Regions from separate parts of the Streptomyces macrosporus genome, predicted to be linked through region 2. Evidence: riboswitches for the same ligand, from Rfam matches in the RefSeq annotation. Region 2 holds a riboswitch; the other holds the start of a gene.
What was found. Region 2 has a riboswitch for thiamine pyrophosphate ahead of thiO (glycine oxidase ThiO). Riboswitches for the same ligand answer to the same signal wherever they lie in the genome.
Positions count from the first base shown of each region.

Region 1: it holds a riboswitch for thiamine pyrophosphate, as region 2 does, so the genes downstream of both, ABD335_RS23735 (thiamine ABC transporter substrate-binding protein) here and thiO (glycine oxidase ThiO) in region 2, are expected to answer to the same signal.

Region 1 covers NZ_BAAASZ010000032.1:57,576-63,066, forward strand. The annotation lists gene rlmN (dual-specificity RNA methyltransferase RlmN) at 1,223-2,329, shown strand; TPP riboswitch at 2,374-2,508, shown strand; gene ABD335_RS23735 (thiamine ABC transporter substrate-binding protein) at 2,503-3,615, shown strand; gene ABD335_RS23740 (ABC transporter permease) at 3,672-5,291, shown strand; gene ABD335_RS23745 (ABC transporter ATP-binding protein) at 5,294-5,491, shown strand, end outside.
Region 2 covers NZ_BAAASZ010000020.1:587,676-593,166, reverse strand. The annotation lists gene ABD335_RS14660 (Rv2175c family DNA-binding protein) at 1-23, opposite strand, end outside; gene ABD335_RS14655 (NAD(P)/FAD-dependent oxidoreductase) at 56-1,291, opposite strand; TPP riboswitch at 1,433-1,524, shown strand; gene thiO (glycine oxidase ThiO) at 1,536-2,681, shown strand; gene thiS (sulfur carrier protein ThiS) at 2,678-2,890, shown strand; gene ABD335_RS14640 (thiazole synthase) at 2,898-3,695, shown strand; gene pknB (Stk1 family PASTA domain-containing Ser/Thr kinase) at 3,846-5,491, shown strand, end outside.

The DNA.
Region 1 (5,491 bases), on a different contig from region 2:
CCTGCTTTCTGTTTCACGCGGTGAGAATGACGGCGCTTTGCGCGAATTCCGCTCGTCTGTATGCACAAACCAGGCGTTGAGGTGGACCTCATGGCCTCGGAGTCTGTGCGGAAAGCGGCCACGGAGCCACGGAAGAAGCCGTTTGCAGCCCAAGGGATGATCTTGCAGGGAGGTGGCACAAGTGCACGAGAAGCTCTGGATGCCGTATTGGCGGCAACAAGCAGCCTTGGGGAAGCGGTGCGTTCTGAGCCTGCCCTACGAGCCAATTCTCGAACCGAGGCGAAAATCCACGTTCGTCGGAAGCAAGTCGACTGGCGACCGTGTCCCCTCCGCGCCCCATCGAGCGGGGAACCACGGGGAACGGCGGTCACCGGCGGGTAGGGGGAACGGCAAGGGTCCCCGACCGTTGATGCTGGTCAGGGGCCGTTGAAGTGTGGGGGCTGTGGGATTTGAACCCACGGTGGTGTCGCCGCCACGACGGTTTTCAAGATCTCCCGCTCGTCGACGTCGGCGCCCGTTCCGGGGTTCAGCCCCAGCACCGGCGGGCCCACCAACCATCATCGGGAGAGGCGAACGGGTCCGGCCGGCTTCGTGATACGTAGAGCGCGTCGAGCGGTTCGACCATCGACCGAAGTTCGCGAGCCGGCCGCAGCGGCAGAGCATGAAGTGCGAGCTCGAGGACCGCGCGTTCGTCAGTCGCATGGAAGGGATCGCACAGCGGGCAGCCGCAACCACCAGACAGTGCGAGAGCAGGGCGGCGGGCTGTAAGCGACCGCTGCCGCAGGGCTTGGGCTATCGCACCCGGCCACAGCCGTTCACGTTCCGGTCGAGCGGCAGCGGCTGCGAGTGCCCGTGAGCCACGGGCGAACCCTCGCTCCGACGGTTTTCCTGGCCGGCGACGCGGAGCGCGACGTGCAGCCCGGACTTGAGACGGCCGTCCACGCGGCATCGTCCTCTCTGGGGCGCTTCACGCGGACAGACCGCCAGGCTCATCCACAAGGCGCCAAGACCGGTGAGTGATCCGCCCGGTCGACTCAGGGTCGAATGCCTGTCCTCTCCAGCAGTGTTCGAGCCCGGTGTGGCCGTCTGGCGGGGATGCTCCGGGCCGTCTCCGGGCCGTGCGAGGGTGGCCGACGGCGGCGGCGGAGGACGGCCGGGGGTGACCACCGTCTCCCTGCTCCGGCCCGGGCCGTCGGAGTCGATCTGCGACACTGGACGGACCATGCCTGCACCCGGAGAACTCACCTTCGTCGCGCCGCGCGGGGCCGCCAAGCCGCCGCGGCACCTCGCCGACCTCACGCCCGCCGAGCGCCGCGAGGCGGTCGCCGCCATCGGCGAGAAGCCCTTCCGCGCCCAGCAGCTCTCGCGGCACTACTTCGCCCGCGGCGCCACCGACCCCGCCGCCTGGACCGACATCCCGGCCGCCGCGCGCGGGAGGCTGGCCGCCGAACTGCTGCCCGAGCTGATGACCGTGGTGCGGCACGTCACCTGCGACGACGGCGCCACCCGCAAGACGCTGTGGCGGCTGCACGACGGGACGCTGGTGGAGTCCGTGCTGATGCGCTACCCGGACCGGGTGACGATGTGCGTCAGTTCGCAGGCCGGATGCGGCATGAACTGCCCCTTCTGCGCCACCGGGCAGGCCGGGCTGGACCGCAACCTGTCCACCGCCGAGATCGTCCACCAGATCGTCGAGGGCATGCGCGCCCTGCGCGACGGCGAGGTGCCCGGAGGACCGGCGCGGCTGTCGAACATCGTCTTCATGGGGATGGGCGAGCCGCTGGCCAACTACCAGCGGGTCGTCGGCGCCATCCGCCGCCTCACCGACCCCGAGCCCGACGGCATGGGCCTGTCCCAGCGGGGGATCACCGTGTCCACCGTCGGGCTGGTCCCGGCGATCCACCGCCTCGCCGACGAGGGCTTCAAGTGCCGGCTGGCCGTCTCCCTGCACGCCCCCGACGACGAACTGCGCGACACCCTGGTGCCGGTCAACACCCGGTGGAAGGTCCGCGAGGTCCTCGGCGCCGCCTGGGAGTACGCCGAGAAGTCCGGCCGCCGGGTCTCCATCGAGTACGCCATGATCCGCGACATCAACGACCAGGCGTGGCGGGGCGACCTCCTCGGGCGGCTGCTGGCGGGGAAGAGGGCGCACGTCAACCTCATCCCCCTCAACCCCACGCCCGGCTCGAAGTGGACCGCCTCCCGGCCCGAGGACGAGCGGGCCTTCGTCCAGGCGCTGGAGGCGCACGGCGTGCCGGTGACCGTCCGCGACACCCGCGGGCAGGAGATCGACGGAGCCTGCGGACAGCTCGCCGCCACCGAGCGCTGACGGCGCGGGCGGCCCTGGTACCGTAGCGATCGCACACAGAATCGACATACCGACAGGGGAGCGCGTACAGCGCTGAGAGTGCGGTGTCGCCGTCCCGGTCCCGCGGACCGGCCGGTGAGCCGCAGACCCTCGAACCTGATCCGGTTAGTACCGGCGTAGGGAGTCAACACACCGTGGTCACGACATTCCGGCGCGCCCTCGGCGTCGCCGTCCTCGGCACGCTCACCGTCTCCGCCCTGACCGCCTGCGGCGGCTCGCAGCCGTCCGACGAGGGCGAGGAGAAGAAGACCGTCACCCTGGTCACCCACGACTCCTTCGCGGCCTCCGACGAGGTGCTGGAGAAGTTCACCGAGGAGACCGGCCACACGGTGAAGGTGCTGAGCGGCGGCGACGCCGGCTCGGCCCTCAACCAGGCGATCCTCTCCAAGGACGACCCGCAGGGCGACGTCTTCTTCGGCGTCGACAACACCCTCCTCTCCCGGGCCCTGGAGAACGGCCTGTTCACACCGTACGAGGCCGAGGGGCTGGAGAAGATACCCGCCGAGTACCGACTCGACGGCGAGAAGCACCGCGTCACCCCCGTCGACACCGGCGACGTCTGCGTCAACTACGACCGCGCCTGGTTCGAGAAGCGCGGCATCGAACCCCCGAAGACCCTGGACGACCTCGTCGAGCCGGAGTACAAGGACCTCCTGGTCGTCGAGAACGCCGCCACCTCCTCGCCCGGCCTGGGCTTCCTGCTCGCCACCGTCGCCGAGTACGGGGACGGGGGCACCGCCCGAGGCGAAGCCTCTGGGGGATGGGAGGCGTACTGGAAGAAGCTGAGGGCCAACGGCGTCGAGGTCGTCGACGGCTGGGAGCAGGCGTACTACGACCGCTTCTCCGGCTCCGCCGGCGGCGAGAACGGCGGCGACCGGCCGCTGGTCGTCTCCTACGCCTCCAGCCCGCCCGCCGAGGTCCTCGACGCCGACCCCGCGCCGAAGCAGGCCCCCACCGGAGTGGCGACCGGCACCTGCTTCCGGCAGATCGAGTTCGCCGGACTCCTCTCCGGCGCGGACAACCCCGAGGGCGGCAAGGCGCTGCTGGACTTCCTGGTGAGCGAGACCTTTCAGGAGGACATGCCGCTGCAGATGTTCGTCAACCCCGTCCGCGAGGGCACCGAGCTGCCCGAGGTGTTCACCGAGTACGGCGAGACGGTCCCCGACCCCCACACCATGGCCCCGGAGAGGATCGCCGAGAACCGTGAGGCGTGGGTCGAGACGTGGACCTCGCTCGTCGTGAGGTGAGGAGCGGCCCCGGCACGGGGAGCGGAGCGCGCGGCGCGGCCGTCCGGCTCGCCCTGATGGCCGTGCCCGCCGTGTTCCTCGCGCTGTTCTTCGCCTACCCCGTCGCCGCCATCACCGCCCGCGGCCTGTACGACGGCGGGCGCTGGCACCCGGAGCGGTTCGCCGAGGTGCTCACCGACCCCGGCATCGGGGGCGTGCTGTGGTTCACGCTCTGGCAGGCGGCGGCCTCCACCGTCCTGACCGTCCTGACGGCCCTGCCCGGCGCCTACGTCCTGGCCCGCTACGACTTCCCCGGCCGGCGGGTGGTGCGCGCGATCGTCACCGTGCCGTTCGTGCTGCCCACCGTCGTCGTCGGCTCGGCGTTCCTGGGACTGCTGGGCCGCGGCGGGCTGCTCCAGGAGTGGGGACTGCCGCCGGTCACCGGCCCCGCCGCGATCCTGCTCGCCCACGTCTTCTTCAACTACGCCGTGGTGGTCCGCGTCGTCGGAGGGCTGTGGGCGCAGCTCGACCCCCGCCAGGAGGAGGCCGCGCGGGTGCTCGGCGCGAGCCGCTGGGCCGCTTGGCGCACCGTGACGCTCCCGGCGCTGGCCCCCGCCGTGGCCGCCGCCGCCCTGACGGTCTTCCTGTTCACCTTCACCTCCTTCGGCGTCGTCCAGATCCTCGGCGGCCCCCGCTACGCCACCCTGGAGGTGGAGATCTACCGGCAGACCGCCCACCTGCTGGACCTGCCCACCGCCGCCGTCCTGACCCTGGTGCAGTTCGCCGCGGTGGCCGCCCTGCTGGCCGTCCACGCCCGCACCGTCCGCCGGCACCGGGGCACCCGGGGACTGGTCGACGCCGCCGGCACCGCCCGCCGCCCGCGCGGGGCACGCCAGTGGGCGCTGCTGGTGGCCGTCCTGGTCCAGATCGCCGTGCTGCTGGTCACCCCGCTCGCGGTGCTCGTCGAACGTTCCCTGAACGGGCCCGACGGCTACGGCCTGGCCCACTACCGCGCCCTGGCCTCGGCCGACGGCGGGACGTTCACGGTCGCCCCGCTGGAGGCGATCGGCAACTCCCTCGCCTACGCCGCCGTCGCCACCTGCGTCGCCCTCGCCGTCGGCGGCCTGGCCGCCGTCGCGCTCACCCTCCCCGAGTCGGGCCGCCGGGTCGGACGGCTGGTGCGCGGCTTCGACGCGCTGCTGATGCTGCCGCTGGGCACCTCGGCCGTCACCGTCGGCTTCGGCTTCCTCGTCGCCCTCGACGAGCCCCCGCTGGACCTGCGCTCGTCGTGGATCCTGGTGCCGCTGGCCCAGGCCCTGGTCGGCGTGCCGTTCGTCGTGCGGACCCTGCTGCCGGTGCTGCGGGCCGTGGACCACCGGCTGCGCGAGGCCGCCGCCGTGCTGGGCGCCTCGCCGCCGCGGGTGTGGCGCGAGGTCGACCTGCCGCTGGTGCGGCGGTCCCTGCTGGTCGCGGCGGGCTTCGCCTTCGCCGTCTCCCTGGGGGAGTTCGGCGCCACCGTCTTCATCGCCCGCGCCGACGCGCCCACCCTGCCCGTCGCCGTCGCCCGCCTCCTGGGCCGCGCCGGAGAGGCCAACTACGGCCAGGCGATGGCGCTCAGCACCGTCCTGATGCTGGTGTGCGCGGCCACCCTGCTGGCGCTGGAGAGCGTCCGCACCGACCGATCGGGAGAGCTGTAGAGATGGCGTCGCTGCGACTGGAGGCGGTCACCGTGCGCTTCGGCGACCGCACGGCCCTGGACGCGGTGGACCTGGACGTCGCCGAACACGAGATCGTCTGCGTCCTCGGCCCCTCCGGCAGCGGCAAGTCCACGCTGCTGCGGGCCGTCGCCGGACTGCGGGAGCCGGACGCCGGGCGCGTGCTGCTCGACGGCCGCGAC
Region 2 (5,491 bases):
GTCTTCGCGTCAATCTCGGTCACGGCACAAGCCTGCCACCTCGCACCGACAGTCACTAGCGCACGGCGCTCTTCAGGGGAACGGTCGGGTCGGCCGCCCGCGCCGGGTCGAGTACGGCCGCGCGTTCGATCAGCTTCCGGCCCTGGGCGACGTCGCGCGGCCGTCCCACCGCCAGCAGCGCGTTCAGCGCGCCGTCGCGCAGCCAGCACACCGACCAGGACGCGCCCTGCGGATCGCCGCGCCACAGCAGCTCGTCGCGGTCGTCGTGGTGGCCGACGTACTGGACGAAACGGCCGAACTGCTCGGACCAGAAGTACGGCACCGGGTCGTACGGCGGTGTCTCGGCCTCGCCCACCACCAGCAGCGAGGCGACCGTGCGGGGTCCCTGGAGCGCGTTGTCCCAGTGGTGCACCAGCAGCCGGCGGCCGTAGCGGGCGGAGGGGAAGGAGGCGCAGTCGCCGACGGCGTACACGTCGGGGGCGGACGTGCGCAGCCGCTCGTCGGCGAGCACCGCGCCGTCCTCGCCCAGCGCCACGCCCGAGCCCGCCAGCCAGCCGGTGGCCGGACGCGCGCCGACCCCGGCCACCACGGCCCGGGCGGGCAGCGACGAGCCGTCGGCGAGCTCCACCACGCGCGGGTGCGCGGCGCCGACCCGCACACCGGTGACGGCGCGCCCGGTGAGCAGGTCGACGCCGGCCTCCTCGTACCAGCGGCGCATGTGCTCCGCGACCTCGGGCGGCAGCGCCCCGGCCAGCGGCCGGTCGGCGGCCTCGACCACCGTCACCGGGCAGTCCGCCTCGCGGGCGGCGGTGGCGAACTCCGCGCCGATCCAGCCCGCCCCGACCACCACCACGTGCTGCCGGGCGTCGAGCACCGGACGCAGCCGCTCGGCGTCGTCGAGGGTGCGCAGCAGGTGCACCAGCCCGCTCTCGGCGCCGGGCAGGGGGATCGGCTCGGCGCCGGTGGCGAGGACCAGGTGGTCGTACGGCAGCGGTCCGGCGTCGGTGTCCACCTCGTGGTCGCCGGTGCGCAGCCCGGTGGCGTTGCGCCCCAGGAGCAGCTCGACGCCGAGCGCGTCGAAGTCGACGTCGAAGGCGGAGTCGGCGGCCTTGCCCGTCAGCACCGCCTTGGACAGCGGCGGCCGGTCGTAGGGCCGGTGCGGTTCGGCGCCGACCACGGTGATCGTCCCGGGCCAGTCCTGCTCGCGCAGTTGCACGGCGGTCTGCACCCCGGCCGGCCCGGCTCCGACGACGAGGACCCGCTGCCCGCTCTGCTCGGTTCGCACGCTCACGCGATCACTCTAGGAGGTCGGCGGGGCCCCGGGGAGCGCGCACCGGATTCCCCGCGGGCCTCGCCCGGACCCGATCCGTCCGGGCTCCCCTTCTGCCGCGCCGGGGCCCACAGTAGGGTGAGCGGCGAATCGAGGGACGAACTCGCGGGAGCCCGGCGCACCGGGCTGAGAGGGAGGCTTGCGCGGCCTCCGACCGTACGAACCTGATCCGGGTCATGCCGGCGAAGGGAGGGGCGCGACGCCCATGCGCGTGGTGATCATCGGCGGTGGCGTGATCGGGCTGGTCACGGCCTGGCGGACCGCTCAGCGGGGCGCGGAGGTCACGGTCGTCGACCCGGAGCCGGGCGGCGGGGCGGCGGGGGTCGCGGCCGGGATGCTGGCGGCCGTCACCGAACTGCACTACGGCGAGGAGGCCCTGCTCGCCCTCAACCTCGCCTCCGCGCGCCGCTATCCGGCCTTCGCGGCCGAGCTGGAGGAGGCGTCCGGCCGGGAGATCGGCTACCGCGCCTGCGGCACCCTCGCCGTCGCCCTGGACGCCGACGACCGCGCCCACCTGCGGGAGTTGCACGCGCTCCACCGGCGCTGCGGACTGGACTCGACGTGGCTGACCGGCCGGGAGTGCCGCCGCCTGGAGCCGATGCTCGCCCCGGGGGTGCGCGGCGGGCTGCGCGTGGACGGCGACCACCAGACCGATCCCCGGCGGCTGACGGCCGCGCTGCTGACCGCCTGCGAACGCGCCGGGGTGGTCTTCGTCCGGCGGCGGGCCGAACGGCTGGCGGTCGCCGGCGACCGGGCGGCGGGGGCGGTCCTGGCGGACGGCACCACGGTGGAGGCCGACCGGGTGGTGGTGGCGGCCGGCAGCGAGAGCGGGCGGCTGGCGGGGGTGCCCGAGGAGGTGCTGCCGCCGGTGCGTCCGGTCAAGGGCCAGATCCTGCGGCTGCGCGTCCCGCCGGCGTACGCGCCCTTCCTCTCCCGCACCGTGCGGGCGCTGGTCCGCGGCGGCCACGTCTACCTGGTGCCGCGCGCGGACGGCGAGCTGGTGCTCGGCGCCACCAGCGAGGAGCTGGGCTGGGACACCACGGTGACCGCGGGCGGCGTCTACGAGCTGCTGCGCGACGCGCACGAGCTGGTGCCCGGCATCACCGAGCTGCCGCTGGTGGAGACGCGGGCGGGGCTGCGCCCCGGCTCCCCCGACAACGCGCCGCTGCTCGGTCCGACCGCCCTGCCCGGCCTGCACCTGGCCACCGGCCACCATCGCAACGGGGTGCTGCTCACCCCGATCACCGGCGACGCCCTGGCCGAGACCCTGACCACCGGGGACGTCCCCGAGGAGATCCGTCCCTTCACCCCCCGGCGCTTCGACCGCACGCTCCAGGAGAGCCCCGCATGAGCACCCACGTCACCATCCACGTCAACGGCGAGCCCCGCGAGGTCGCGGCCGGCCTCACCCTCGACCGGCTCGTGGCGACCCTCACCACCGCGTCCACGGGCGTCGCCGCGGCCGTCAACGAGACGGTCGTACCGCGCGGGCGGTGGCCGCGGACGCCCCTCGGCGACGGCGACCGCGTCGAGGTCCTGACCGCAGTCCAGGGAGGCTGAACCGACCATGGCCGACGATCCGCTCACCATCGGCGACACCACCTTCGCCTCCCGGCTCATCATGGGCACGGGCGGCGCGCCCAGCCTGGACGTCCTGGAGAAGGCGCTGGTCGCCTCGGGCACCGAGCTGACCACCGTCGCGATGCGGCGCGTGGACCCCACCGTGCGGGGGTCGGTGCTGTCGGTGCTGGAGCGGCACGACATCCGCGTGCTGCCCAACACCGCCGGCTGCTTCACCGCCGGCGAGGCCGTGCTCACCGCCCGGCTGGCCCGCGAGGCGCTGGGCACCGACTGGGTCAAGCTGGAGGTCGTCGCCGACGAGCGCACCCTGCTGCCCGACCCGGTGGAGCTGCTGGAGGCCGCCGAGACGCTGGTGGACGACGGCTTCACCGTCCTGCCGTACACCAACGACGACCCCGTCCTGGCCCGGAGGCTGGAGGACGTGGGCTGCGCGGCGATCATGCCGCTGGGCTCGCCCATCGGCTCGGGCCTGGGCATCCGCAACCCGCACAACTTCCGGCTGATCGTCGAGCGGGCGTCCGTCCCGGTCATCCTCGACGCGGGCGCGGGCACCGCCTCGGACGTCTCGCTCGCCATGGAGCTGGGCTGCGCCGCGGTGATGCTGGCCTCGGCGGTCACCCGCGCCCAGGAGCCGGTGCTGATGGCCGAGGCGATGCGGCACGCGGTGGAGGCGGGACGGCTGGCGTACCGGGCGGGCCGCATCCCGCGCCGGCACTTCGCGCTGGCGTCCTCGCCGACGGAGGGGATGGCCGACCTCGATCCGGAGCGGCCGGCGTTCGGGTGACGGACGGCCCCGCCACGGGGGGCCGGGCGGTGGGGGCGGCGCTTCCCGTGTCGCACCGGTGCCGCGGTTTCGTCACCGTTCGGCACCGTTCCGGTGCGCCTGCGGCCGGCGCGGGCGGCGGCGGGGACGGCGGCTCGTAGACTCTGGGCCGTGGACACGACCCTCCAGGACCCCTTGATCGGGCACGTGCTCGACGGCCGGTACCGCGTGGAAGCGCGCATCGCCGTCGGCGGCATGGCCACGGTCTACCGGGCCCTGGACACCCGGCTCGACCGGGTGCTCGCCCTGAAGGTGATGCACCCCTCCCTGGCGACCGACGCCTCGTTCGTCGAGCGGTTCATCCGGGAGGCGAAGTCGGCCGCGCGCCTGGCGCACCCCAACGTGGTGGGGGTCTTCGACCAGGGCTCCGACGGCGGCTACGTCTACCTGGCGATGGAGTACGTCGAGGGCTGCACGCTGCGCGACGTCCTGCGCGAGCGCGGCGCCCTCCGGCCGCGCGCCGCCCTGGAGATCCTGGAGGCGGTGCTCGCCGCGCTGGGCGCCGCCCACCTGGCGGGGCTGGTGCACCGCGACGTGAAGCCGGAGAACGTCCTGATAGGGGACGACGGGCGGGTGAAGGTCGCCGACTTCGGCCTGGTGCGGGCCGTGGACCAGCAGACCTCCGTCTCCACCGGTTCGGTGATGGGCACCGTCTCCTACCTCGCCCCCGAGCAGATCGAGCACGGCACCGCCGACGCCCGGGCCGACGTCTACGCGTGCGGCGTGGTGCTGTACGAGATGCTGACCGGCGCCAAGCCGCACCCCGGCGGCACCCCGGCCCAGGTGCTCTACCAGCACCTGCACGAGGACGTGCCGCCCCCGTCCGCCGCCGTCCCCGGCCTGGCCGCCGCGCTGGACGACCTGGTGGCCCGTACCGCCGCCCGCGACCCCGAGCGGCGTCCGACCGACGCCGTCGGGCTGCTGGCCGAGGTCCGCGCGGTGCGGCAGTCGCTGACCGACGAGCAGCTCGACGCCGTGCCCCCGGCCGCGGCCCCCGATCCGGCCGGCGCGCCCGTCGGCTCCGAGGATCGCACCACCGTCCTTCCGCGCCGCGCGTCCGCGGTCCCGCCGGACGCCGGCGCCACGCACCACACCAGCGTGCTGCCCGCGCCGCCGCGCCCGGCCGACGGCTCGGCCGGACGGCCGCGGGCCGGCTCGCGCGGGCGCCGCTCGGCGCCGGCGGTGGTCGCGGCCGTCCTGCTGCTCCTGGGCGTGGGCCTGGGCGTGTGGTACGTCAACTCCGGCCAGTTCACCCGGACCCCCGGTGTGCTCTCCATGACCGAGGCCGAGGCCAAGAGGGCCGTCGAGGAGGCCGGGCTGGACTGGAGGATCGCCCGGGACTACAGCGAGACCGTGGAGAGGGGACGGGTCATCGCCACCGACCCCGGCCGCGGCGAGCGCATCCGCGGCAACGGCACGGTCACCATCACCGTCTCCCGCGGCCCCGAGCGGGTCGAGGTCCCCGACGTGACGGGCGTCCCGTTGGCCGAGGCACGCGCGCGGCTCAAGGACGCCGGGCTGGCGCCGGGCATGGTGACCAGGGAGTTCGACGCGGACGTCGAGCGGGGCTCGGTGGTCCGCACGGACCCGGAGGAGGGCACCGAGCGCCGTCCCGGCGCGGCGGTGGCCCTCGTGGTCTCCAAGGGGGAGCGCATCGAGGTCCCGGACGTCGTCGGCGAGAGCGAGGGCGCGGCGCGACAGCGGCTGACCGAGGCCGGTCTGAAGGTCGAGGTGGCCCCGGAGCGGGTGTTCTCGGA